One region of the Leisingera coralii genome, then DNA from elsewhere that is predicted to be linked to it. Evidence: riboswitches for the same ligand, from Rfam matches in the RefSeq annotation. Region 1 holds a riboswitch; each other region holds the start of a gene.
What was found. Region 1 has a riboswitch for cobalamin ahead of ACFMBG_RS11185 (ABC transporter substrate-binding protein). Riboswitches for the same ligand answer to the same signal wherever they lie in the genome.
Positions count from the first base shown of each region.

Region 2: linked by a shared signal. The riboswitch ahead of ACFMBG_RS09410 (DUF1636 family protein) and the one ahead of ACFMBG_RS11185 (ABC transporter substrate-binding protein) in region 1 are both predicted to bind cobalamin.
Region 3: linked by a shared signal. The riboswitch ahead of ACFMBG_RS09630 (hypothetical protein) and the one ahead of ACFMBG_RS11185 (ABC transporter substrate-binding protein) in region 1 are both predicted to bind cobalamin.
Region 4: linked by a shared signal. The riboswitch ahead of ACFMBG_RS16660 (aromatic ring-hydroxylating oxygenase subunit alpha) and the one ahead of ACFMBG_RS11185 (ABC transporter substrate-binding protein) in region 1 are both predicted to bind cobalamin.

Region 1 covers NZ_JBHUPT010000029.1:79,812-85,229, forward strand. Annotated here, with positions in the region: gene ACFMBG_RS11175 (ABC transporter ATP-binding protein) at 1-293, opposite strand, end outside; gene ACFMBG_RS11180 (FecCD family ABC transporter permease) at 290-1,339, opposite strand; gene ACFMBG_RS11185 (ABC transporter substrate-binding protein) at 1,336-2,346, opposite strand; cobalamin riboswitch at 2,491-2,684, opposite strand; gene ACFMBG_RS11190 (GNAT family N-acetyltransferase) at 2,811-3,332, shown strand; gene ACFMBG_RS11195 (succinylglutamate desuccinylase/aspartoacylase family protein) at 3,375-4,418, opposite strand; gene rimK (30S ribosomal protein S6--L-glutamate ligase) at 4,423-5,328, opposite strand.
Region 2 covers NZ_JBHUPT010000023.1:38,914-44,331, forward strand. Annotated here, with positions in the region: gene cobN (cobaltochelatase subunit CobN) at 1-973, opposite strand, end outside; gene cobW (cobalamin biosynthesis protein CobW) at 1,159-2,193, opposite strand; gene ACFMBG_RS09410 (DUF1636 family protein) at 2,196-2,606, opposite strand; cobalamin riboswitch at 2,704-2,919, opposite strand; gene cobO (cob(I)yrinic acid a,c-diamide adenosyltransferase) at 2,971-3,606, shown strand; gene glpD (glycerol-3-phosphate dehydrogenase) at 3,698-5,275, opposite strand; gene ACFMBG_RS09425 (DeoR/GlpR family DNA-binding transcription regulator) at 5,268-5,418, opposite strand, start outside.
Region 3 covers NZ_JBHUPT010000023.1:78,782-84,199, reverse strand. Annotated here, with positions in the region: gene recJ (single-stranded-DNA-specific exonuclease RecJ) at 1-596, shown strand, start outside; tRNA gene ACFMBG_RS09650 (tRNA-Glu) at 701-775, shown strand; tRNA gene ACFMBG_RS09645 (tRNA-Glu) at 945-1,019, shown strand; tRNA gene ACFMBG_RS09640 (tRNA-Glu) at 1,189-1,263, shown strand; tRNA gene ACFMBG_RS09635 (tRNA-Glu) at 1,433-1,507, shown strand; gene ACFMBG_RS09630 (hypothetical protein) at 2,262-2,717, opposite strand; cobalamin riboswitch at 2,705-2,912, opposite strand; gene ACFMBG_RS09625 (diguanylate cyclase domain-containing protein) at 3,175-4,233, opposite strand; gene ACFMBG_RS09620 (heme NO-binding domain-containing protein) at 4,230-4,817, opposite strand; gene ACFMBG_RS09615 (trimethylamine methyltransferase family protein) at 5,193-5,418, opposite strand, start outside.
Region 4 covers NZ_JBHUPT010000054.1:23,638-29,055, reverse strand. Annotated here, with positions in the region: gene ACFMBG_RS16670 (DUF1523 family protein) at 1-547, shown strand, start outside; gene ACFMBG_RS16665 (alcohol dehydrogenase family protein) at 602-1,708, opposite strand; cobalamin riboswitch at 2,028-2,228, shown strand; gene ACFMBG_RS16660 (aromatic ring-hydroxylating oxygenase subunit alpha) at 2,336-3,571, shown strand; gene ACFMBG_RS16655 (FAD-binding oxidoreductase) at 3,576-4,661, shown strand; gene ACFMBG_RS16650 (ABC transporter substrate-binding protein) at 4,735-5,418, opposite strand, start outside.

The DNA of each region.
Region 1 (5,418 bases):
TCCACCACCGAGCGCGCGGTGATGCGCTCTGCGGTGTCGGCCTGCTGCTCGACTATGGCGATCCGCTGGGCAACTTCCCGGCGCGACAGCCGCGCCAGCGGCTGCTCCGCCAGCAGCACTTCGCCCTGCGAGGGCTTGGTCAGCCCCGCCAGAAGCCGCATCAGCGTCGATTTGCCGGAGCCGTTCGGCCCGACCAGCGCCAGCGTCTCACCCGGCTGCACCGCCAGCGACACATCGGACAGCAGCGCCTTGCCGCGCACCGAGAAGGACAGGCTGCGGGCTTCGATCCTCATCGCGCCGTCCTTTGCCCGCGAACCAGGATGATGGCAAAGGCCGGTGCCCCGATCAGCGCGGTGACCACGCCGATGGGCAGCACCTGGCCGGGGATGATGATCCGCGACACGATGTCGGCGCCGATCAGGAACACCGCCCCGGTCAGCGCCGCGGCCGGCATCAGCCTGCGATGCCCTGGGCCGACCAGGAACCGCGCCGCATGGGGGATCACCAGGCCGACGAAACCGATGGAGCCGACGATCGACACCATCACCGCGGTCATCAGCGCAGTTGCAAAGATCAGCACCACCTGCACCCGCCGCACCGGGATGCCCAGCGCCGCGGCGGAATCGGTGCCAAAGGTGAAGGCGTCGAGCGCCCGCGCGTGGAACCGGCAGGTCATCCAGCCCGCCAGTGCCAGCGGCACCGCCAGCCACACGTCCGGCCAGCGCACGCCGCTGAGATTGCCCATCAGCCAGAACATGATGCCGCGGGCCTGATCCGCATTGGCGGATTTGGCGATGATGAAGGCAGTCAGCGCATTGAACAGCTGCGAGCCGGCGATGCCCGCCAGAACGATCTGCGCCGCCGCCGCCCGGCTGCTGCCTGCCCCGGCGGCCCGCGCCAGAATGGCGACAAAGCCAAAGGCCAATAACGCGCCGTTGAAGGCGCCGAAGGACAGCGACAAGGCACCGCCGCCCAGCCCGGCAATGGTAACCGCCACCGCCCCGGTCGAGGCGCCGGCGGAAATGCCAAGGATATAGGGGTCCGCCAGCGCATTGCGCAGCAGCGCCTGCAGCACCACGCCGGTCACCGCCAGCGCCGCGCCGCAGGCCCCGGCCACCAGCGCCCGCGGCAGCCGGTAGCTCCAGATGATGCCCTGATCCACCGGGTCCACCGGCAGCCCCGCCCCGGCCAGCTTGTTGACCAGAACGGACAGGACAAGGTCAGGCGCAAGCGAGGTTTCCCCGATCATTGCGCCTGCCAGTACCGCCGCTGCCAGCACCGGCAAAGCCAGGCAAGCGCCCCGGAAGCCATGCCATGCTAGTGCGGCGGCTGCGCTCATTCGCCGTTGCCGATCGCGCTGAGTTCAGCGGCCAGATCTTCCAGCGCCGGGATCGCGCGGATGGTCGCGTCCATCGCCTGGGCATCCATCACCACGATGCGGCCGTTCTTCACCGCATCCATTTGGCTGGCGACCGGATCGGTGCGCAGGAATTCCAGCTTCTTCTCGTAGTCATCGGCGGCAAAGCGGCGGCGGTCCATGCGGGCGATCACGATGACCGTCGGATTGGCCTTGGCGATGGTTTCCCAGCCGACGGTCGGCCATTCCTCGTCGGTCTCGATGACATTGCGCAGGCCCAGCTGCTGCATCATGTAGCCCGGCGCGCCCTTCTGGCCGGCCACAAACGGGTCGCTCTCCAGCTCAGGCGAGGAGAACCAGAACACGGCCGAGGCGTCATCCAGCGCAACCTCTTGCGCCTTGGCAACAGCCGCGGCCTCGCGCGCCTTGTAGTCCGCGACCAGCTCAGCGCCCTTCTCGGCCTCGCCGAAGATCGCCGCCAGCTCCTCGATACCCTGGTACAGGCTTTCGGTGGTGAACATCTGGGTGCGGGTGCCGTCGCCACCGGTGGTGTTGTCCTTGCCGACGCAATCGGCAGGCATCACATAGGTCGGGATGCCAAGGTCATGGAACTGCTCCCGCTTGGCGACCACGCCTTCGGGCCCGACGTGCCATTCATACTGGGCCGCAACCAGACCGGGGCGCTTGGCCACCACGCTCTCAAAGCTCGGATCGTTGTCGGCGAGCCGATCGACCTTGGCATTGAGTTCAGCATATTCCGGCAGAACATCGTTGAACCAGACCGAGGTGCCCAGCACCTTGCCGCCCAGCCCCAGCGCATAGAGCACTTCGGTGGCGGCCTGCCCAACGGTCACGGAGGACGCCGCCGGCGCCTCGAAGGTAACGGACTGGCCGCAGTTTTCGATGGTCAGCGGGAAACTCTCGCTGGCTGCCGCGGCCTGGGCCGCGACGGTGAAGGAAAGGCCGATCAGGCCGGAACGCAGAAACATGATAGTCGATCTCCATGTGTCAATGACCGGAGAACGGGTGAAAGGGCATTGACCGGCAAGGCGGAGGATCTGAGCCCCCACATGCGGCACCTGATAGCGGTGGCGCATCCTGCCGGCAACCTCCCCGGACAACCCCGCCCGGTGTGCTTCGGTTTCATACCGGCAGGTCTCCTGACTGGCGGGTCATCGTCTGGGCCGCCTTCCCGGACCGCTGGGATCCAGTGACGCGATGGCTCAGCACTCGCCGCCTACAGTTGCGGGGGCAGTTCCGGTTGGTGCCCGGCAGGCACCGCGGATTCCCTCTTAGCCCTTGCGGGACCGGTGAAGCGCGCGTAGCGCATCGCTTTCGTTGCGGCAAGAAAAACTTGCTGCCGCCGCGGAAATCCCCTGAAAAGGGCGCGCCCGCCGGACGCCGCGGCAACCGCCCATTGAGCGGCTCAATCTTTTGGTGTTTGCTGCGCCGCATGGCACAACTCGCTTTTCAAATCCGGCCCGCAACCGCGGCCGACCTGCCGCGCATCGCCGCCCTGCACGCGGAAAGCTGGCAGGCGGCCTATGCCGGAGAGTTCCCGAAAGCCCGGCTGGAGGGCGGGATCCGGGAGCAGCTGCTGCGGAAATGGGCGGCCTACCAGCCGCAGCCGGGGGACATCCTTCTGCTGGCTGAACACGCTGGAACACCTGCCAAGCTGCTGGGCTTCTGCGCAGTCTGGTGCCGGCCGGAACCGTACCTGGACAATCTGCATGTCTCCCCCGCCGCACACGGCCTCGGCACTGGCAGCGCCCTGTTCCGGGCGGCGGTACGGCAGCTGCTGGCGCAAGGCCGGCAGAGCCTGTCGCTGACGGTCTTCCAATCCAATCAAAAGGCGCGGGCGTTCTACGCCGGGCTGCAGGGCACGGAAGCCGGAGCGCTGGAGCTCGATGTGTTTGGCAGCCCGGTCCCCAGCGTGACCGTCGTCTGGCCGGATCTCAGCCGGCTGAAGGTTTGATCCTGCGGGCAGCAGGCGCCGGCTTCGGCGCCCGCAAGAGCCTCACAGGATCTCATCCTCGTCGAACATCGGGTCGTCCTCCAGCTGGGCGCTGAGGTCCTCGACCGAATCCTCAGCTTTCTCGACCGAGCGGACCCGGCCCAGGTGGAACACGGCATCGCCTTCGTTCACGATGGGCATCACCGCGCGGCCGACAATCAGCCCGTCGAAGGGCGCCAGGATGTCCTCGTCCTGCTCGCCGAAAGGGTCGGACACCGACCCCATCAGATCCCCCTGCCGGACCAGTTCGCCATCGTCCTTGTATACCCTCAGTAGCCCGCCCATCGGCGCTCGCAGCCATTTGCTGGAGGCGCAGAACTGCGGCTGCGACTTGGGTTTGGAAATGCCCTTGGCCGGCACCATGCCCATGTGCCGCAGCACCCGCAGGATTCCGGCCAGCCCGGCCCGGATCGACAGCTCATCAAAGCGCAGGCCCTCGCCGGCCTCATAGAGCAGGATATCCTTGCCCATCTCCTTGGCCGCGCCGCGCAGGGAGCCGTCGCGCAGCGGCGACTGCATCACGATGGGCGCACCAAAGACCCCGGCAAGCTCCTGCGTGCGCGGGTTATCGGGCGAGATGCGGATCTGCGGGTAATTGGTCCGGTGGATCGCCGCCGAATGCAGGTCGATGCCGAGATCCGAGCGGGCCACCACCTCGGTCATGAACAGATGCGCCAGGCGCGAGGCCAGCGAGCCATGCTCGCTGCCGGGAAACACCCGGTTGAGGTCGCGCCTGTCGGGCAGGTACCGGGAGTGGTTGATGAAGCCGAAGGCATTGACGATCGGCACCGCGATCAGCGTGCCCTTGAGCGTTGTCAGGTTCGGCGCCCGCAGCAGCCGCCGGATGATCTCCACGCCGATCACCTCGTCACCGTGCACGCCGCCGCTGACAAAGACCGTCGGCCCGTCCTGACGGCCATGCACCACATGCGCCGACATGGTGACCGGCGTGTGGTCGGACATGACGCTGACCGGCAGGTCAACGGTCAGCCGCGAGCCCGGCGCCACCCTGGCGCGGCCGATGGCGAAATGCTGCCGCCCCCTCATGCCGTCACCCTTTGCCCTTGGTCCTGGTCGCGCCTGCCTTGGCGTGTTTTTCAAGGAAGTCGATCATCTTGCCGGCGATATCCAGGCCGGTGGCCTTTTCCACCCCTTCCAGGCCGGGGGAGGAGTTCACCTCCATCACCACCGCCCCGTGGTTGGCCCGCAGCATGTCGACGCCGCAGGCGTTCAGCCCCATGGTCTTGGCAGCGCGGACGGCGGTGGCGCGTTCCTCCGGAGTCAGCTTGACGACCTGGGCAGAGCCGCCGCGGTGCAGGTTGGAGCGGAAGTCGCCTTCGGCCCCGGTGCGCTTCATCGCGGCCACCACCTTGCCGCCGATGACGATTGCCCGGATGTCGGTGCCGCCGGCCTCCTTGATGAACTCCTGCATCAGGATATTGACGCCGGCGCCGCGGAACGCCTCGACCACGGATTTTGCCGACCGGTCGGTATCGGCCAGAACCACGCCGATGCCCTGCGTGCCCTCCAGCAGCTTGATCACGATCGGCGCGCCGCCGGCAAGTTTGAGCACTTCCTCGGTCTGCTTGGGGTCATGGGCAAAGGTGGTGACCGGCAGGCCGACGCCGTCGCGCGCCAGCAGCTGCATCGAGCGCAGCTTGTCCCGCGACCGCCCGATGGCGACGCTTTCATTCAGCGGGTAAACTCCCATCATCTCGAACTGGCGCAGCACCGCGGTGCCGTAGAAAGTGACCGAAGCCCCGATCCGCGGGATCACCGCGTCATAGCCCGTCAGCTTTTCGCCGTTGTAATAGATCTCCGGCCGCCGGGTTGCGATGTTCATGTAGCAGCGCAGCGTGTCGATGATGTCGAGCTGGTGCCCGCGCTCCTCAGCCGCGGCCTTGAGGCGCTTGTGGGTGTAAAGGTTGGCGTTGCGCGCCAGCATGGCAATTTTCATTTGGTGTCCTTTTCGGGTTGCCGCGCAGCAGCGGCGCGGCTGGCGTGGGCGGCGGTTGAATGGGTCTTCAGCTCTGCGCGGCAGGGGATC
Region 2 (5,418 bases), on a different contig from region 1:
CGCCTGCGAAAATGCGGCCGTCAACCTCGGGCAGGACGACGTGCATGGCGAGGTCGGCGGGCGACAGCCCGCGGTCGGCCTCACGCCAGTCTTTCTTGCGGGCGGTGGAGAGGGCGACCTGGAACACCGGGCAGCCGGTGACGGAGAGCGGCGAGGCGCTGCCGTCTGTTCCTTGAGCGGAAAAGGCGGTGGCGTTGATGATCGCGGCAGGGTTCAGCCCGGGCAGCTTTTCGCGCAGCCAGCCTGCGGCGGCGGGGGACTTGAGGCTGGCGGCAAAGGCGCCATAGGCCGCGTAGCCGCGGGCGCGCAGCTCTTCGATCAGCGCATCGACCGGGGCGGTGTCGGCAGCGGTGAGGTAGGAGCGGTAGAAGCTCACCAGCACCAGCGGTTTATCCTGCGGCGGCAGGTCGGCCAGAACGCCCTTGGCCGGGTCATAGAAGCCGTGTTCGGGAGTGGTTTTGAGGCCGATCACGGGTCCTGCGTAGAGACCAGCGGCGAGCGACAGCTGGGCGAGGGCGGCCTGGGCCGCCACCGCACCGCCGGCGTCGCACAGGGATTGCAGGCGGCGCAGGGTGGAGACGGGCAGGGTCGAGAGCTCATCCAGCCGCGCGTCCTCGCGCCCGTCGGCGGGCAGGATGGCAAGCGCGATCCCCTTGCGCCGGGCGAGGTCCTGCAGGGTGGCCAGGCCGTACGACCAGTAGCTTTCGCCGCCGATCAGGCGGACCAGGACGCCCTTGGCGCCCTCCAGCGTCTGTTCCGCGTAGACATCGACCGACAGCGGGTGCTTGAGCGCCACCAGGTTGGCGAGGCGCAGGGAGGGCAGCTTGCCGTCTGCCCGGTGCCAGCCTGCTGCAAAGGCGCCGAGATCGCTGTCGGAGAAGGACAGCACCACAAGGTCCGCGGGCGTCTGCCCGAGGTCCTGCGGGGTATCGGTCTCTTCAAGGCCGTGGCTTTCGCGGAAGACGACGTGCATGGGTCAGGCCTTTGTATTCTGGTAAGCAATGGGCGCTCTGAGGGCTGCGCCCGAGCCTGGGAGGGTGCGAATGCGCCCTCCCATTTTGCCGGAGGCAAACCTTTGGTTTGACGGGAGGGTCGGGCGCAGCCCGGCCTGCGGCCGGGCACTGTCATCTGAATTGATGCGCCAGACCGGCATCAGCTTCAGGCCCCCAGCTCGGCGCGGATGGCCTGTTCGTCGATGTCGTCATGCTCGGCAATGACCACCAGGGCGGTCTTGCGCGGCTGCGCGCCCCAGGGCTGATCGTATTGGGCGCGCAGGCGCTCGCCCACGGCCTGAACCAGCATCCGCATCGGTTTCCCCTCCACCGCGACATAGCCTTTGACGCGCAGGATGTTGCGCTCGCGGGCGAGTTTCACGATGGCATTCTGCAGCGCTTCCGGGTCGGAGACTTCGCCCATTTCGACAACGATGCTTTCAAAATCGTCATGCTCGTGGTCGTGGTGGCCGTCGTGATGGCTGGGGCGGGCCTCCAGATCGTCCTCGGCAGCGGCGCCCAGGCCCAGGATGATGCGCGGGTCGATGACGCCTTCGCTCATCGGCAGGATCGGCAGCTTGCGCGGCGCCTCGGCCTCGATCACCGCGCGGGCCTTCTCGACGCCTGCGTCGCCGGCCAGGTCGGCCTTGGACAGAAGCACGATGTCGGCGCAGGAGATCTGATCCTCGAACACTTCGGACAGCGGGGTCTCGTGGTCGAGGCTCTCATCCGCTTCGCGCTGGGCCTGCACGGCGTCCAGGTCAGGGGCGAACTGGCCCTTGGCGACGGCTTCGGCATCGGCCAGCGCAATCACGCCGTCAACGGTGATGCGGGAGCGGATCGCGGGCCAGTCGAAGGCCTTGAGCAGCGGCTTGGGCAGGGCCAGGCCGGAGGTTTCGATCACGATGTGATCGGGTTTTTCCGGCAGGTTCATCAGCTGCTCGATGGTGGGGATGAAGTCATCCGCAACGGTGCAGCAGATGCAGCCGTTGGCCAGCTCCATGATGTTCTCCGCCGGGCAGTTTTCATCCGCGCAGGACTTCAGGATGTCGCCGTCGACGCCGGCGGTGCCGAACTCGTTCACCACCACGGCCAGGCGCTTGCCCTGCGGGTTCTGCATCAGGTGGCGGATCAGGGTGGTTTTCCCTGCGCCCAGGAAGCCGGTGATTACAGTGACGGGGATCTTGTTGAGGTCGCTCATGTTTACTCCTCGGAGAAGAACTTGGCCGGCGGGATGCGGGCAACGGATTGCTTGCGGAAGGTTTGCGGGCGTTCGCGCCAGGGCACCACGCCGTCGGCGGTGGCGGCGTAAGCCGCGGCGCCTTCCAGGATTTCGGGGACATGCTGGTCCGGGTCGAGGTCGCCGTAGACATAGGTCCAGCGCTCCTCGCCGCCGACCAGCGCAACGGCGCAGCCGCGCTTGCAGGAGGACAGGCATTCGACACCGCGCAGACGCACGCCTTCGGGCATTCCGGCCTCTTCCAATGCGGCGTGCAGGATGGCGCCGGGGCGGGCGGCCTCCGGGTCGGCGCCCTCGCGGCGGCAGGTGAGGCAAACGGTCAGCGTGACCGCTCCCGGGGTGCTGGCAGCTTTGCCTGCCATATCGTCAGCCATCGGCGCGTCTCCTGTCGCGGCAGGGCGTGCGGGATGGCCAGAAAGGGGCCGCCTCGAACCAGCCCCTCACCCGGTTGCAGAACACCCCGTCTGCCCGTTGATCTCGTCGTCGCTGGCAGGTCTCCCGGCTTGCGGATGCCAAGGCGTTTGCCTTGCCGGCCATCCTGCCTTCCCGGGGTTTTCCCAGTGGCATGGCGGCCTCATCCGGTCACGGTCGCGGGGGCGGCTGTGCTTCGGGTCTCCAACGAAAATTGGCGGCCTTCACATTCCCTCTTCGCCTGCTTTCGCAGGAACCAGCGAAACCCCCTTGCGCTATCGCGCCCTTCTTTGTCAAGACATGGGGTCAAACAGCTGGAGAGCCCCCATGAGCGAAAAGTCTGAAACCGGCATCTCAGAGGAAGAAGCCGCCCGTCATGCCTCCAAGATGGCCAAGAAGAAGGCCGCGCGCGACAGGATGATGAAGACCAAGGAGGGCGAGAAGGGCCTGATCATCGTCCACACCGGGCCGGGCAAGGGCAAATCCTCGTCGGGCTTCGGCATGATCATGCGCTGCATCGCCCACAAGATGCCCTGCGCCGTGGTGCAGTTCATCAAGGGCGCCTGGCAGACCGGCGAGCGGACGCTGATTGAGGAGAACTTCAGCGATCTCTGCCAGTTCTATGCGATGGGCGAGGGCTTTACCTGGGAGACACAGGACAAGGCCCGCGACATTGCCGCGGCGCAGAAGGGCTGGGAGAAGGCCAAGGAGATGATCCTGGACGAGCGCAACACCATGGTGCTGCTCGACGAGATCAACATCGCGCTGCGCTATGAGTACCTGGACCTGGAGGAGGTGCTGGAGTTCCTGGTGGAGCACAAGCCGCCGATGACGCATGTGGTGCTGACAGGGCGCAATGCCAAGGAAGAGCTGATCGAGATCGCCGATCTGGTGACCGAGATGGGCCAGATCAAGCACCCGTTCCGCGCCGGGGTGAAAGCGCAGAAGGGCGTCGAGTTTTAAGCTGAGGGCGTAGCCTGCCTGGGTAGGCGCGAATGCGCCTGCCGGGGGGGCAGGCAGGCGCAGCCCGGCGGTGCCGCCGGGCAAAACACTTTTATGCGGCGAGCTGTGCAGCCTTGCCTTGGATGTAGGTATCCACCGCTGCGCGCTGGGTCTCATCCAGCCGCAGGCCCAGCTTGGTGCGCCGCCACAGGTAATCGTCGCCTGCGCGCACCCATTCGCGGGCAATCGCCCAGTCGAGCTCTTGCGCGGTGATGGTGGCGCCAAAGTCCTGGCCCAGATCGCCTGCGGTTTTGGCGTCTCCCAGCACCTCCCAGGCCTCGGTGCCGTAGGCGCGGATCATCCGGCCCGCCCAATAGGGAGTCAGGAACCGATAGTCCGCGGCCAGCTTGGACGTCAGCTTTGCCACATCCTCCACCGGGAAATCGCCGCCGGGCAGGGCCACGCCTGCGGTCCAGCCGGCGGGCAGCTGCGGGAACACCTCTCCGATCTTTGCCAGCGCCGCCTCGGCCAGCTTGCGGTAGGTGGTGATCTTGCCGCCAAAGACATTGAGCAGCGGCGCCTGGGCCTGATCCAGCGTCAGCACGTATTCGCGGGTGGCCGCGGTGGCGGAGCTGGCGCCGTCGTCATAGAGCGGACGCACGCCGGAGTAGGTCCAGACGATATCCTCGCGCGTCACCGGCTTTTCGAAGTATTCCGATGCAAAGGCCACCAGATAGTCCTGCTCGGCTTCGGTGCAGACCGGTGCGGTGTCCGGGTCCGGGTGGTCGGCGTCGGTGGTGCCGATCAGGGTGAAGTCCTGCTCATAAGGAATGGCAAAGATGATCCGCCCGTCGGTGCCCTGGAAGAAATAGCAGCGGCCGTGGTCGAACAGTTTCGGCACCACGATATGGCTGCCGCGCACCAGGCGGACGTTCTCGCGGCTGTTCTGGCCCAGCTTCTGATGCAGCACGTCGGCAACCCACGGCCCGCCCGCGTTGACCAGCATCTTGGCGCGGTGCGCCTGTTCCTCGCCGGTGGCGTGGTCCCTGGTGCGGATCACCCAGTGGTCGGCCTTGCGTTCTGCGGACAGCACTTCTGTCCGGGTCAGGATACTGGCACCGCGGGCCATCGCGTCGCGGGCGTTCAGCATTACCAGGCGGGCGTCCTCGATCCAGCAGTCGGAGTATTCGAACGCCGTTCTGAATTTGTCTTTCAGCGGGCGGCCCGCCGGGTCGCTTGTCAGGTCCAGCTTGGCGGTGCCGGGCAGGATGCCGCGTTTGCCAAGGCTGTCGTACAGGAACAGCCCCAGCCGGATCAGCCAGGCCGGGCGGCGGCCCTTCATCCAGGGCATGAAGGCGGTCAGCAGCTTGGACGTTGGCGTCTCGCTGTCAAACCGCATGTCCTTGTGAAACGGCAGCACAAAGCGCATCGGCCAGGAGATATGCGGCATCGCTTTCAGCAGCACCTCCCGCTCGATCAGGGCCTCGCGGACCAGGCGGAACTCGAAATACTCCAGATAGCGCAGGCCGCCGTGGAACAGCTTGGTCGAGGCCGACGAGGTGGCGGAGGCGAGGTCGTGCATCTCTGCCAGTGTCACCGACAACCCGCGGCCGGCGGCGTCGCGGGCGATGCCGCAGCCGTTGATGCCGCCGCCGATGATGAAAAGGTCCGTTACAGGGGTGTCAGTCATTTTCGCTGCTTTCGTTTTGTCCTGCGGTCAGGATGCGGGTTCCGGCGGCACGGGCGGCCTCAGCAAATTCTGCGGGCACGGGGCGGTCGGTGATCACCACGTCCAGATCGGCGATGTTGCAGATCCGCACCGGGGCGGAGCGG
Region 3 (5,418 bases), on a different contig from region 1:
CCAACCGGCCCGCGATTGTCATCGGCTTTGACGGGGAAGAGGGGAAGGGATCGGGGCGTTCGGTCTCCGGCGTCGACCTTGGCGCCTCGATCCAGCGGCTGGCGGCTGAGGGCCTGCTGGTCAAGGGCGGCGGCCACAAGATGGCAGCGGGCCTCACCGTGATGCGGCACAAGCTGGAACCGGCCATGGAGCGGCTGACCGAGCTGCTGGCCAAACAGGGCGCAGGCCAGGGCGGCCCAGCGGATCTGAAACTGGACGGCGCCCTGATGCCCGGCGCCGCCACGGTGGACCTGATCGGACAGATCGAACAGGCAGGCCCCTTTGGCGCCGGCGCCCCTGCCCCGCGCTATGCGCTGCCCGACCTGCAGGTGCGCTTTGCCAAGAAGATCGGCGAAAGCCACCTGAAACTGTCGCTCAGCGACGGTATGGGCGGCGGCGTGGATGCGATCTGCTTTGGCGCTTTCGACACTGCCCTTGGCCCGCGGCTGCTGGAGCACGGCGGCGCCCGCTTCCATTTTGCCGGACGGCTGGAAATAAACACCTGGGGCGGCCGCCAAAGCCCCCAGCTGCGCCTGGAGGACGCCGCCGAAGCGTGAGAATTCAAGCACTTGCAGCCTGTGGATAAGAAAATGCGCGAATGCGTATTTTTCCTCTTGCGGGTTCCAGCGCTTATAACTAAATACCCGCTCACGCACAGAGTGGCCCGTTCGTCTATCGGTTAGGACGCCAGGTTTTCAACCTGGAAAGAGGGGTTCGATTCCCCTACGGGCTGCCACTTCCCCCGCCAGAGACAGACAGTCGAGACGCGCTAACAGCGCGATTTTTTGCGTTTGTTTTCAGCGACTTACCCCAGCAAAACAGCGCGCAAAAAATCTTCGCATTTCTGCAAAAACCCTCTTGCGCCCACCCGGCGCAATCAGTAAACACCGCCTCACGCACAGAGTGGCCCGTTCGTCTATCGGTTAGGACGCCAGGTTTTCAACCTGGAAAGAGGGGTTCGATTCCCCTACGGGCTGCCACTTCCCCCGCCAGAGACAGACAGTCGAGACGCGCTAACAGCGCGATTTTTTGCGTTTGTTTTCAGCGACTTACCCCAGCAAAACAGCGCGCAAAAAATCTTCGCATTTCTGCAAAAACCCTCTTGCGCCCACCCGGCGCAATCAGTAAACACCGCCTCACGCACAGAGTGGCCCGTTCGTCTATCGGTTAGGACGCCAGGTTTTCAACCTGGAAAGAGGGGTTCGATTCCCCTACGGGCTGCCACTTCCCCCGCCAGAGACAGACAGTCGAGACGCGCTAACAGCGCGATTTTTTGCGTTTGTTTTCAGCGACTTACCCCAGCAAAACAGCGCGCAAAAAATCTTCGCATTTCTGCAAAAACCCTCTTGCGCCCACCCGGCGCAATCAGTAAACACCGCCTCACAGACAGAGTGGCCCGTTCGTCTATCGGTTAGGACGCCAGGTTTTCAACCTGGAAAGAGGGGTTCGATTCCCCTACGGGCTGCCACTTCTTCCTCCCCAGAAACAGCATTTCTTTTGAGCTTCCGGCAAGGAAGTATCGCGCGCTATTTGCGCGGCGCCTCCCGCTGCGGCGGCGCTTCTGGCGTTCAACCCGGACCAGGATGGCCGCGCCCTATCGCCGCTTGAGGCCGAACTGTTGAGCAGAATTGCCGGGAAGCGCCGCACCGGAGCCGCGTTCTCCGCGAACCCTTCGCTGCCTGCCACCTGCTCTTGCACTGCCGCTGAAGACGGAAATGGCGGCGCAGTAGAAGCCACCGCACCCGGGGGGGGACGGCGGAGCAGGCCGTGCAGGCGCGATGTCGCTCTGGCCGGTGCGGCAAGCGCAGGCGTGCCGGCCGCAGAACGCAGGACAGGCGCCGCGGTCACCGCGGGCTGAAGCGCGGGTGCGGCGGCAGAAGGTTCTTCCGGTGATACCGGGATGTTCAGGTCCGGCGGGCGGGGCAAAAGCGCGGCCTGCTGCACCAGAGCAGAGGAGGCAGCCGTGAGCGTGACCTGTCCGGTCAGCATCATCTTCGGCGTCAGCTCATACTGAGCGGAGACATCCGCGGCGGCGGGGTCCGGCAGTTCGGCAGCCGCGAAAGAGCCAAAGGACTGGGCATCCCAGTTGCCTGCCACATGCCGCGCATCGGTTGCGGCAGACCCGGGCCCATTGAAAGTCTGCAGGGCAGCGCCCAGCAGCAGCTCATGCTCCGGGCGGCGGATCCCGTCCGGGCCGTTGGCTTCGGCGCCGTCAACCAGGATCAGCGTGCGATTTGCTTCGGCACCGCGGATGCGGACCTGGTAAAGCTGTTGCCGGAGCCGTTCAACATCAGGCCAGGGACCGAACGCAGCGCGTCCTGAACCGTGGTGATACCGCGGCCTTCGATCTCTTCGCTGGCCAGGACCGGGACGGAGCGGCCGTATTTCCGGGCCTCGGCCGGGGTACCCCCCGGAAACGATGATCTCTCCCAGATCGGCGGCCTCTTCCTCCAGGGCGGTTGCGATTGCAGGGCCGCGGCCAGGGACAGGCTTGCTTTGCGTATTTTCCATTCCTCCCGCCAGCACAGCAAGCACAGGCCAAGCGGCGGCCCATGCCGGGCAGCATGTTCAATTTTCTTGGTCTTTGGCAGGCGTTGCCCCCCGCAGACGGTGAAGACTGCCCCCGCTGCGGAAGTCCGTTGTCCTTGGCGCGCCCCGCACCCGGACAGGCGGATCATTCCTGGCAGGTCTCCTGACTCGCGGGCCGGGGTTTTGCCGCGCCTTCCCGCCCCTTGGAACAGCGGCCTGTTGCAGCATTGCTCTCCGCTCACAGTTGCGGGGGCAGTCACGGGTTCGGCGCCTGCTGGCAACACCTCACCGTGTTCCTTTTTAACCGGGGGTCTCCCAGCCGGACCAGAACCGGCGGCAATCGGGCAAATCTGCTGAAGTCTGTCAGGCTGGTTAAAGACCGCACACGGCAGCCCGAACCGCCTGCACCCTCCGCGCCAGCACAGAAAGGCGCTTAACGTCAGCCACTTTCAGCACCAGCGCCCCCCCTGAAAAGAAACTTGGATCTGGCAGCCCCCCAGCGGGGCATCCGCTTCCCCCTCTTGAAGAAGCCGCCGCGGTCTGCCGGCCCTGAACCCCGGCCAGTCTTCCGCTGTGGTCCAGTCTGGCCTGCTGCAACCCCGCCGGTCAGGAAGCGGAGCCGCTGGCCTTTTGCTGCGGCGTATCCGCACCGCTGCCGCAAGCGCCTGTGCCCGCGTCGTCCTTCTCCATGCCTTCACGGTAGAAGCAGTGCTGCGCCCGCCCGGCGCGTTTGGCCGCATAAAGCGCCAGATCCGCCTGGTTCAGCAGCTGCTGCGCATCCGGGACCTTCTGCCAGGTCGACAGGGTGGTGCCGGCGCTGGCGGAGATCCGGCAGGTCTGGGCGCCAAAGGGGATCGGCTCCTCCAGCTGCTGGATCAGGCGCTTGGCAATGGCCGCCAGCCGCGCCGTGTCCAGCACGCCTTCGAGGATCATCACAAACTCGTCGCCGCCCACCCGGACCACCGTGTCCGACTGGCGGGTGCATTCCACCATGATCCGCGCCGCATGCTGCAGCACCGCATCGCCGGCCGCATGGCCGAGCGTGTCATTCACCTGCTTGAAGAAGTCCAGATCCAGATGCATCAGCGCAAACTCGCGGCCGCTGGCAATCAGCCGACCCAGCACGTGATCCATCGCCCGGCGGTTCTTGAGCCCGGTCAATGTATCGGTAAAGGCCTGTTCCTCGGCGGCGATCTTGGCCCCCTGCAGACGCAGGTTGAGCTGGCGCGACGCCTCCATCGCGGCGGATTTCGCCTCCACCAGATAGAGCATTTCGATGGTCAGATCGGTGGGCGAGAAATCGGCGCTGGTCAGGTCATAGTCGCGCACCGCCTCCAGCACGGAAATCCCGAAGGACAGGTTGATGAACGCGCCCTCGCCGTCCGGCAGCGGCGAACAAACCCCCTTCAGCCCGGTTTGCGGCGCGTCGCGGAACTGCAGGTGCAGCTTGCTGCCGGAAGTGCGCAACAGATCCTCCACCGAGCGCACCGACCGCGGCCGGGACAGGTCGAAAACCCGGAAGAACCGCCGCCCCTCCCAGTTCAGCTGCGGGCGCAGCTTCTTCAGGGTAGGCCCGGCAGAGACAATACGCCCCTTGGCATCGACAATCGCGTACATCGGGCAGACAACACCTGCCATCTGCGTCAGCTGCTGGAGTGACATCATAGCGAATGCGCTCCCAAATCGAACTCGCGCCCGGCGGCAAACTTGGTTTCCACCAGGGTAATGGAAATCACCTCGGCACCGTCCTGGGTGCCGCTGTGGTCCAGGAACACAAGATCGCCGTAATCATCGGCCATCGCCCGCAGAACGCCCATCAGCACATAGGCATAACCCGGCAGCCCCGGCTGGCAGACCAGTTCGAACTGCTGCGGCGCCTGCTCCACCAGTTCCAGCCCGGGCAGGTGCAGGTCCGAGACCGCCAGCCGCGCCCGGTCCGGCAGGTCGTCCAGCGAGTGCAGGAATTCCACGTAGTTCACGCCGCCAAAGCGCAGCAGCCGCCGCAGCGCCTCCACCTGCGGGTTGGACACCAGGAACGTGCCCATGTCCTCCAGCATTTCCGGCAGGGGGCGCGCCAGGATCTTTTCCATCGCCGTCAGCATCCGGCCCGATTGCTCATCGGTGTAAAACAGCATTGCTTCGAACTCGGTAAACCCGAGCCCGGCCTCTTCCATAACCTCTTCCCAGCGGTCCGCCCCGTAGGTACTGGTCACAAAAGCCTGAATCGCCCTGTTGATCAGACCGTGCATGCAATGGCCCCTCTTTGCCTATGCTGCAGTCTTGACGCCTGCTGGTTAAGAAAGGCCCAACAAAGCAAATTTGCGTGATTTATCGCGCGCATTTCCCCCGATTTTTTCTTTTGAACCAAGCCCGCCGCCTTGCGCAGCAGACACCGTCTCCGTGCGTATTACGATCATAGTCCGGCTGCCGGCCTCTGGCCAAGCAGTTCCGGCACAGCAATTTGCCTGGCCGGCTCCGGCTGTCCCCTACTGGACCGGCTGGCGCCAGGAGGCAAGCCTGCAGCGGACCGAGCCTGCCGGACCGGCAGGATCTGTCCTGCCGCCGGGTCTCCAAACAGAAAAGCGGAGGGAACCCCCTCCGCTTTTCCCGGGCAGCTGCCGGTTTCAGAAGTCGGTGGGCGCCCCGCCCTCGGCCTTGCGGCGGGCAACGAAATCCGCCAGCTCGTCGCGGATCGCCGCATCCATCGGCGGCTCCTCGAAATCGGCGATGATTTCCTTGAACAGCTTGTGGGCACGCTCCGCGGTCCAGGTGGCGCCCGCCGCCTCCCAGGCCTCATAGTTGCGCCAGTCGCTCAGGAACGGCTGGTAAAACGCCGTCGCATAGCGGTCC
Region 4 (5,418 bases), on a different contig from region 1:
CAACACCTATGAGGAGCGGCAGGAGCTGAATGACTGGACCCGCATCTTCTGGTCCAAGCCGGATGACCAGTCGGCGGAGCTGATCAACCGCGATGTGCAATTCATCCAGGGGGTGCGCCCCAGCGGCCGCGCCATTGTCTACCGCAACGAGGACACCGGCTGGAACTGGCCGCCCTATTTCAAGTTCGACACGGCGAACCTGTATACGGACGCCAATGACAGCATCTCGACCAAGGCCAATCCGGAGTGGGTGGCGGTGATGCACTACGGCTGGCGCAACGAGTTCCTGTCGATCTTCCCGAATGCGGTGTCGATCAAGCCGGTGGCGGGGCCGGAGGACAAGCCAACCAATTGGTTCAGCATCATCTTCCTGGTGCTGCTGGTTGCGGTCCTGTGGGCCATCTATGTGCGCTGGCGCCGGTTCCGGCGGGCGCGGATCGACCCGATGATCGAAAGCGCCGAGGACAGCCTCTATGCCGCGGGCGATGCGATTGCCGAGCGGCAAGGCCGGTTCCGCCGCTGGCTGGACAGCTGGAAGTCGAAGTGAGGAGAGGCCGCCGACTGGGCGGCCTTTTTCATTGGTCCTGAAAGGGCTGGCGGGTCAATCCTGCGGCGGCACCAGAACGAAGTTGCCGAAGTGGGTTTTCTCCAGGAACTCCTGCTGTGCCTTGGCGATGTCCTTGAGCGGGAAGACCTTGGCGACCAGCGGCCGGATTTCGCCGCGCTCGATATATGAGATCAGGTTTGGAAACACCGGCTCGTCCCAGGCGGTGCAGCCGATCAGGGTTATGTCCTTCAAATACATGTCCCGCATGTCCAGATCGACAACCGGCCCGGCGATGGCGCCGCTGGACACCAGGCGGCCGCCGCGTTTCAGCAGCTTGAGCATCTGCGGGAAGCCTTCTCCCGCCACGTTGTCGACAACGGCGTCCACGGTTTCCCCGCCCAGTTCCGCAAGCAGGTCGCTGCCCCGGTCCAGGATTACGTCCGCGCCTAGCTGCCGCAGCTGATCCATCTTGCCCTGGCTTGTGACCGCCGCCACCCGGGCGCCGCGGCGTTTGGCCAGCTGCACGGTGGCCGAGCCAACACCGCCGGAGGCGCCGGTCACAAGCACCAGCTCGCCAGCTTGGACGTTTGCGCGGTGCAGCATGTTTTCAGATGTGCCGTAGGCGCAGGGGATCGTCGCCAGCTCCTCGTCCGACCAGGCGCAGTCAACGGGGAACACCTCGGTGGCGGGGACTTTGACATATTGGGCAAAGGCGCCGTCAAAGTCCGAGGCCATCCAGACGTTGTCCATCACGCCGTAGCCATTGGGGCGTATGCAGGGGCGCACCAGAACCCGCTTGCCGGTTAGGGCCTGACTGGTGCCTGGGCCGGCCGCAACAACCTCGCCGCAGCAGTCGGTGCCCTGGATCAGGGGGAAGGGGGTTGCCTGGTTCCAGCCGCCGTCGGCCTTGTGCTCAGCCTGGGTTTCCTGGTGGCCGGCTGCCGCGGCGGTGTCCGTTGTCACGCTGGAGGAATACCACCCGAGCCGGGTGTTGATTTCGGTGTTGTTCACACCGGCGGCAAGAACCCGCAGCAGAAGCTCCCCCTCTGCGGGCTCCGGGATCGGCACGGGTTTGTACTCGAGCTTGTCATAGCCGCCGTTTCCGGTGGTCACGACGGCCATCATGGTCTTAGCGCTGCTGTCTGTCTTTGGTCCGGGCATGGGCGGCCCTTTCTGGTCACGCGGGGTTGGTGAAAGGTCTTGGAATACCGGGCAATTATTGCCCGCGGGGCAGGGGCCGCGGCAAGAGGTGAATTCCGCGGCACGGCCCGGCGCGGCCGCTGTTCCCCGCCTGCCGAATCGGTGCGTCTGGCCGATTCGGAGGCAAAGGCGCCGCAGATCAGTGCTTTGCCGCAAACAGACTGGCGAGTGCCGGTTTGAGATTTTGCGCCGGAAGCGGGCTTGGAGCGGGGATAATATGCATGTCTTTTTCCGGTTTTGGCGGGTCGGATTTGTCTCCGCCGATAGCCTGGGAATAGGGCAATTTCCGCCTCAGCAAGGTGCCGCCCTTCGGGGCGGAGAATTGGGAAGCTGGTGAAACTCCGGCACTGCCCCCGCAACGGTGACCCCGGGCAAGGCATGGCAAAAAACCACTGAAGCCAATGGCTTCGGGAAGGTGCCAGGCCCCGCCGCCGAATGGCCCCGGGACAGTCCGGAAACCAGCCTTGCCCTAAAAACGTCAACCGCGGGCGGCGGCGGGGCGGTTGCAGGCGCGTGGCCTGCAATCTCTCCATCCATGCCCGCAGCCAAGCCAACCTGCCGCGGGGATGCGGCAAAGGAGAGAAGCAGATGCTTCAGGACAGCGACATTCTGGCCAAACTGGTGGCCCGTCAGAAAAACTATTCCCTGGAACAGGCGTTCTATACCGATCCGGGCGTTCTGGATCTGGACATGCGGCAGATCTTCTACCGCGAGTGGCTGTTTGCCATTCCTGCCTGCGAGATCCCGAAAGCCGGCAATTTCGTGACCCATCAGGTCGGCGCCTACAACGTCATCATCGTGCGCGGCACCGATGGCCAGGTGCGCGCCTTCCACAATGCCTGCCGCCACCGCGGTTCGGTTGTGTGCAAGGCGAAGAAGGGCAATTCGCCCAAGCTGGTCTGCCCCTACCACCAGTGGACCTACGAGCTGGACGGCTCGCTCTTGTGGGCGCGCGACATGGGGCCGGATTTCGATGCCTCCAAGCACGGGCTGAAGCCGGTGCACTGCCGTGACCTGGCCGGGCTGATCTATATCTGCCTGGCGGAAGAGGCGCCGGATTTCGACGCCTTTGCCGAGGTCGCGCGTCCCTATCTGGAGCCGCATGACCTGGCCAACGCCAAGGTCGCCTATGAAAGCTCGATCATCGAGAACGGCAACTGGAAGCTGGTCTGGGAGAACAACCGCGAGTGCTATCACTGCGGCGGCAACCACCCGTCGCTGTGCCGGACCTTCCCGGAGGATCCGTCCGTCACCGGCATCGAAGGCGGCGAGACCCCGGCGCACCTGCAGAAGCACTTTGACCGCATCGAAGGCGCGGGCATCCCGGCGCAGTTCAAGATCGACGCGCGCGGCCAGTACCGCGTGGCGCGGATGCCGCTCAATGAGGGCGCCGAGAGCTATACCATGGACGGCAAGGCGGCGGTGGCCAAGAAGCTGGGCCGGGTGCCGTTTGCCGATGCGGGCACGCTCCTGAAGTTCCACTACCCGACCACCTGGAACCACTTCCTGCCGGATCATTCGATTGTGTTCCGCGTCACCCCGATCAGCCCGACCGAGACCGAAGTCACCACCAAGTGGCTTGTGCACAAGGATGCGGTCGAGGGCCAGGACTATGACCTGAAGCGGCTGACCGAGGTCTGGGTCGCGACCAATGACGAGGACCGCATCGTGGTGGAGGACAACCAGCAGGGCATCAACTCGCCCGCTTATGAGCCCGGCCCGTACTCGGAAATCCAGGAAAGCGGCGTGATCCAGTTCTCCAACTGGTATGCCGGGCACCTGACCCGCGCGCTGACCGGCCGCCACCTGATCGCAGCGGAGTAAGCGCATGGGACTGCAGGCCAACTTCGAGACGCTGGACGAAACCCTGGCGTGGAAGGACGACGAGATGCTGGAATGCGTCTCGGTCGTGCCGGAGGCGCCGAACACCGCCACCTTCAGCTTCCGCGCGCCGTCCGGCGCGTGGTTCAAATACCAGCCGGGCCAGTTCCTGACGCTGGAGCTGCCGGTGCCGGGCGGGACTGTCTGGCGGACCTATACCATCAGCTCCTCGCCGTCGCGGCCGCTGTCGATCTCGGTGACGGTGAAGGCGCAGGCGGACAGCATCGGCACCCGCTGGATGCTGGACCACCTGAAACCGGGGATGTTCCTCAAGGCGTCCGGCCCGGCAGGCGTGTTCACCCTGCCCAAGCGTCCGAACGGCAAGTTCCTGTTCATCTCTGCAGGCTCCGGCATCACGCCGAGCCTGTCGATGACCCAGTATCTGTTCGACCGCGGCCAGTCGCCCGACGTCTGCTTCATCAACTGCGCCAAGCGCCCCAGCGAGATCATCGCGCGGCGCCAGCTGGAAGGCATGGCGGCGCGGGTGCCCGGTATCAAGCTGCATTTCGTGGTGGAAGAGGACGATCCCTATCAGGTCTGGACCGGCTACCGCGGCCAGCTCAATCAGATCATGCTGGGGATCATCGCCGGCGACTACCTGGAGCGGGAAGTCTACTGCTGCGGGCCGGATCCGTTCATGCAGGCGGTGCGCGACATGCTGAACGGCCTGGGCTTCGACATGGAGAACTACAACCAGGAGAGCTTTGGCGCGCCGGTGGAGACCGAGGCCGATGCGCCGGAGCTGGACGATGTGGTTCCCGAGGAGACCGCGGCGGCCGAGATCACCTTTGCCGCGTCGGGCGTGACCGCAAACTGCACCGAGACCGACACGGTGCTGGCGGTGGCCAAGGCGTCGGGCCTCAACATCCCGTCGGGCTGCACCTTCGGCATCTGCGGCACCTGCAAGGTCAAGAAAACCGCGGGCGAGGTGCATATGGTCCACAACGGCGGCATCTCGGAAGAGGATGTGGAGGCGGGGTATATCCTGGCCTGCTGCTCCAACCCGATCGGCCGGGTCGAGGTCGCGATCTGACCATAAAAGATCTGGCCATAAAAAGGGGCGCGCGCCGGTGTGGCGCGCGCCCTTTTCTTCTTTCAGCCCCTGATCAGGCTTCCAGTGCCAGCTTGTGCACGTGGATTTCATTGATCGGGTGGCTGTCGGCGCCGATCACACCCGGGCGGGCGTGGCGGTAGAGCGACCGCCAGTAGGGCTGGATGATGGTGCCGTCGTCACGCAGGAACTTCTCGATGTTCTCCATGTGGCCGCGGCGGGTGTCGGCGTCGGCAATGGCCGAAGCGGCTTCCAGCATGGAATCGAACTCGGCGCTGGCCAGCCCGGTTTCATTCCAGGCAACGCCGGTCTTGTAGGCCAGTGTCAGCACCTGCACCCCCAGCGGGCGGTGGCCCCAGTCGGTGGAGCTGAACGGGTACTTGTCCCAGTCGTTCCAGAAGGTATTGCCGGGCAGCACCGTGCGTTTGACCTTGAGCCCCGCATCCCGCATCTGCGCCGCCAGCGCATCCGTGGTGTTGCGGCGCCAGTCGTCGTCGATGGAGATCAGCTCATGCTCGAAGTCGAGCATCCCGGCCTCTTCCATCAGCTGGCGTGCAGCCTCTGCGTCGCGCACCGGGGCGCCGATGTCGGCGTATTCCGGGTGGATCGGGCAGACATGGTGGTTTTCCGCCAGGGTGCCGCGGCCGTCATAGCCGAGCTCCAGCAGCACCGCGTTGTCGCAGGCCAGCGCCAGGGCGCGGCGGACGCGGGCGTCGGCGTAGGGCTGTTTCCCGTCCAC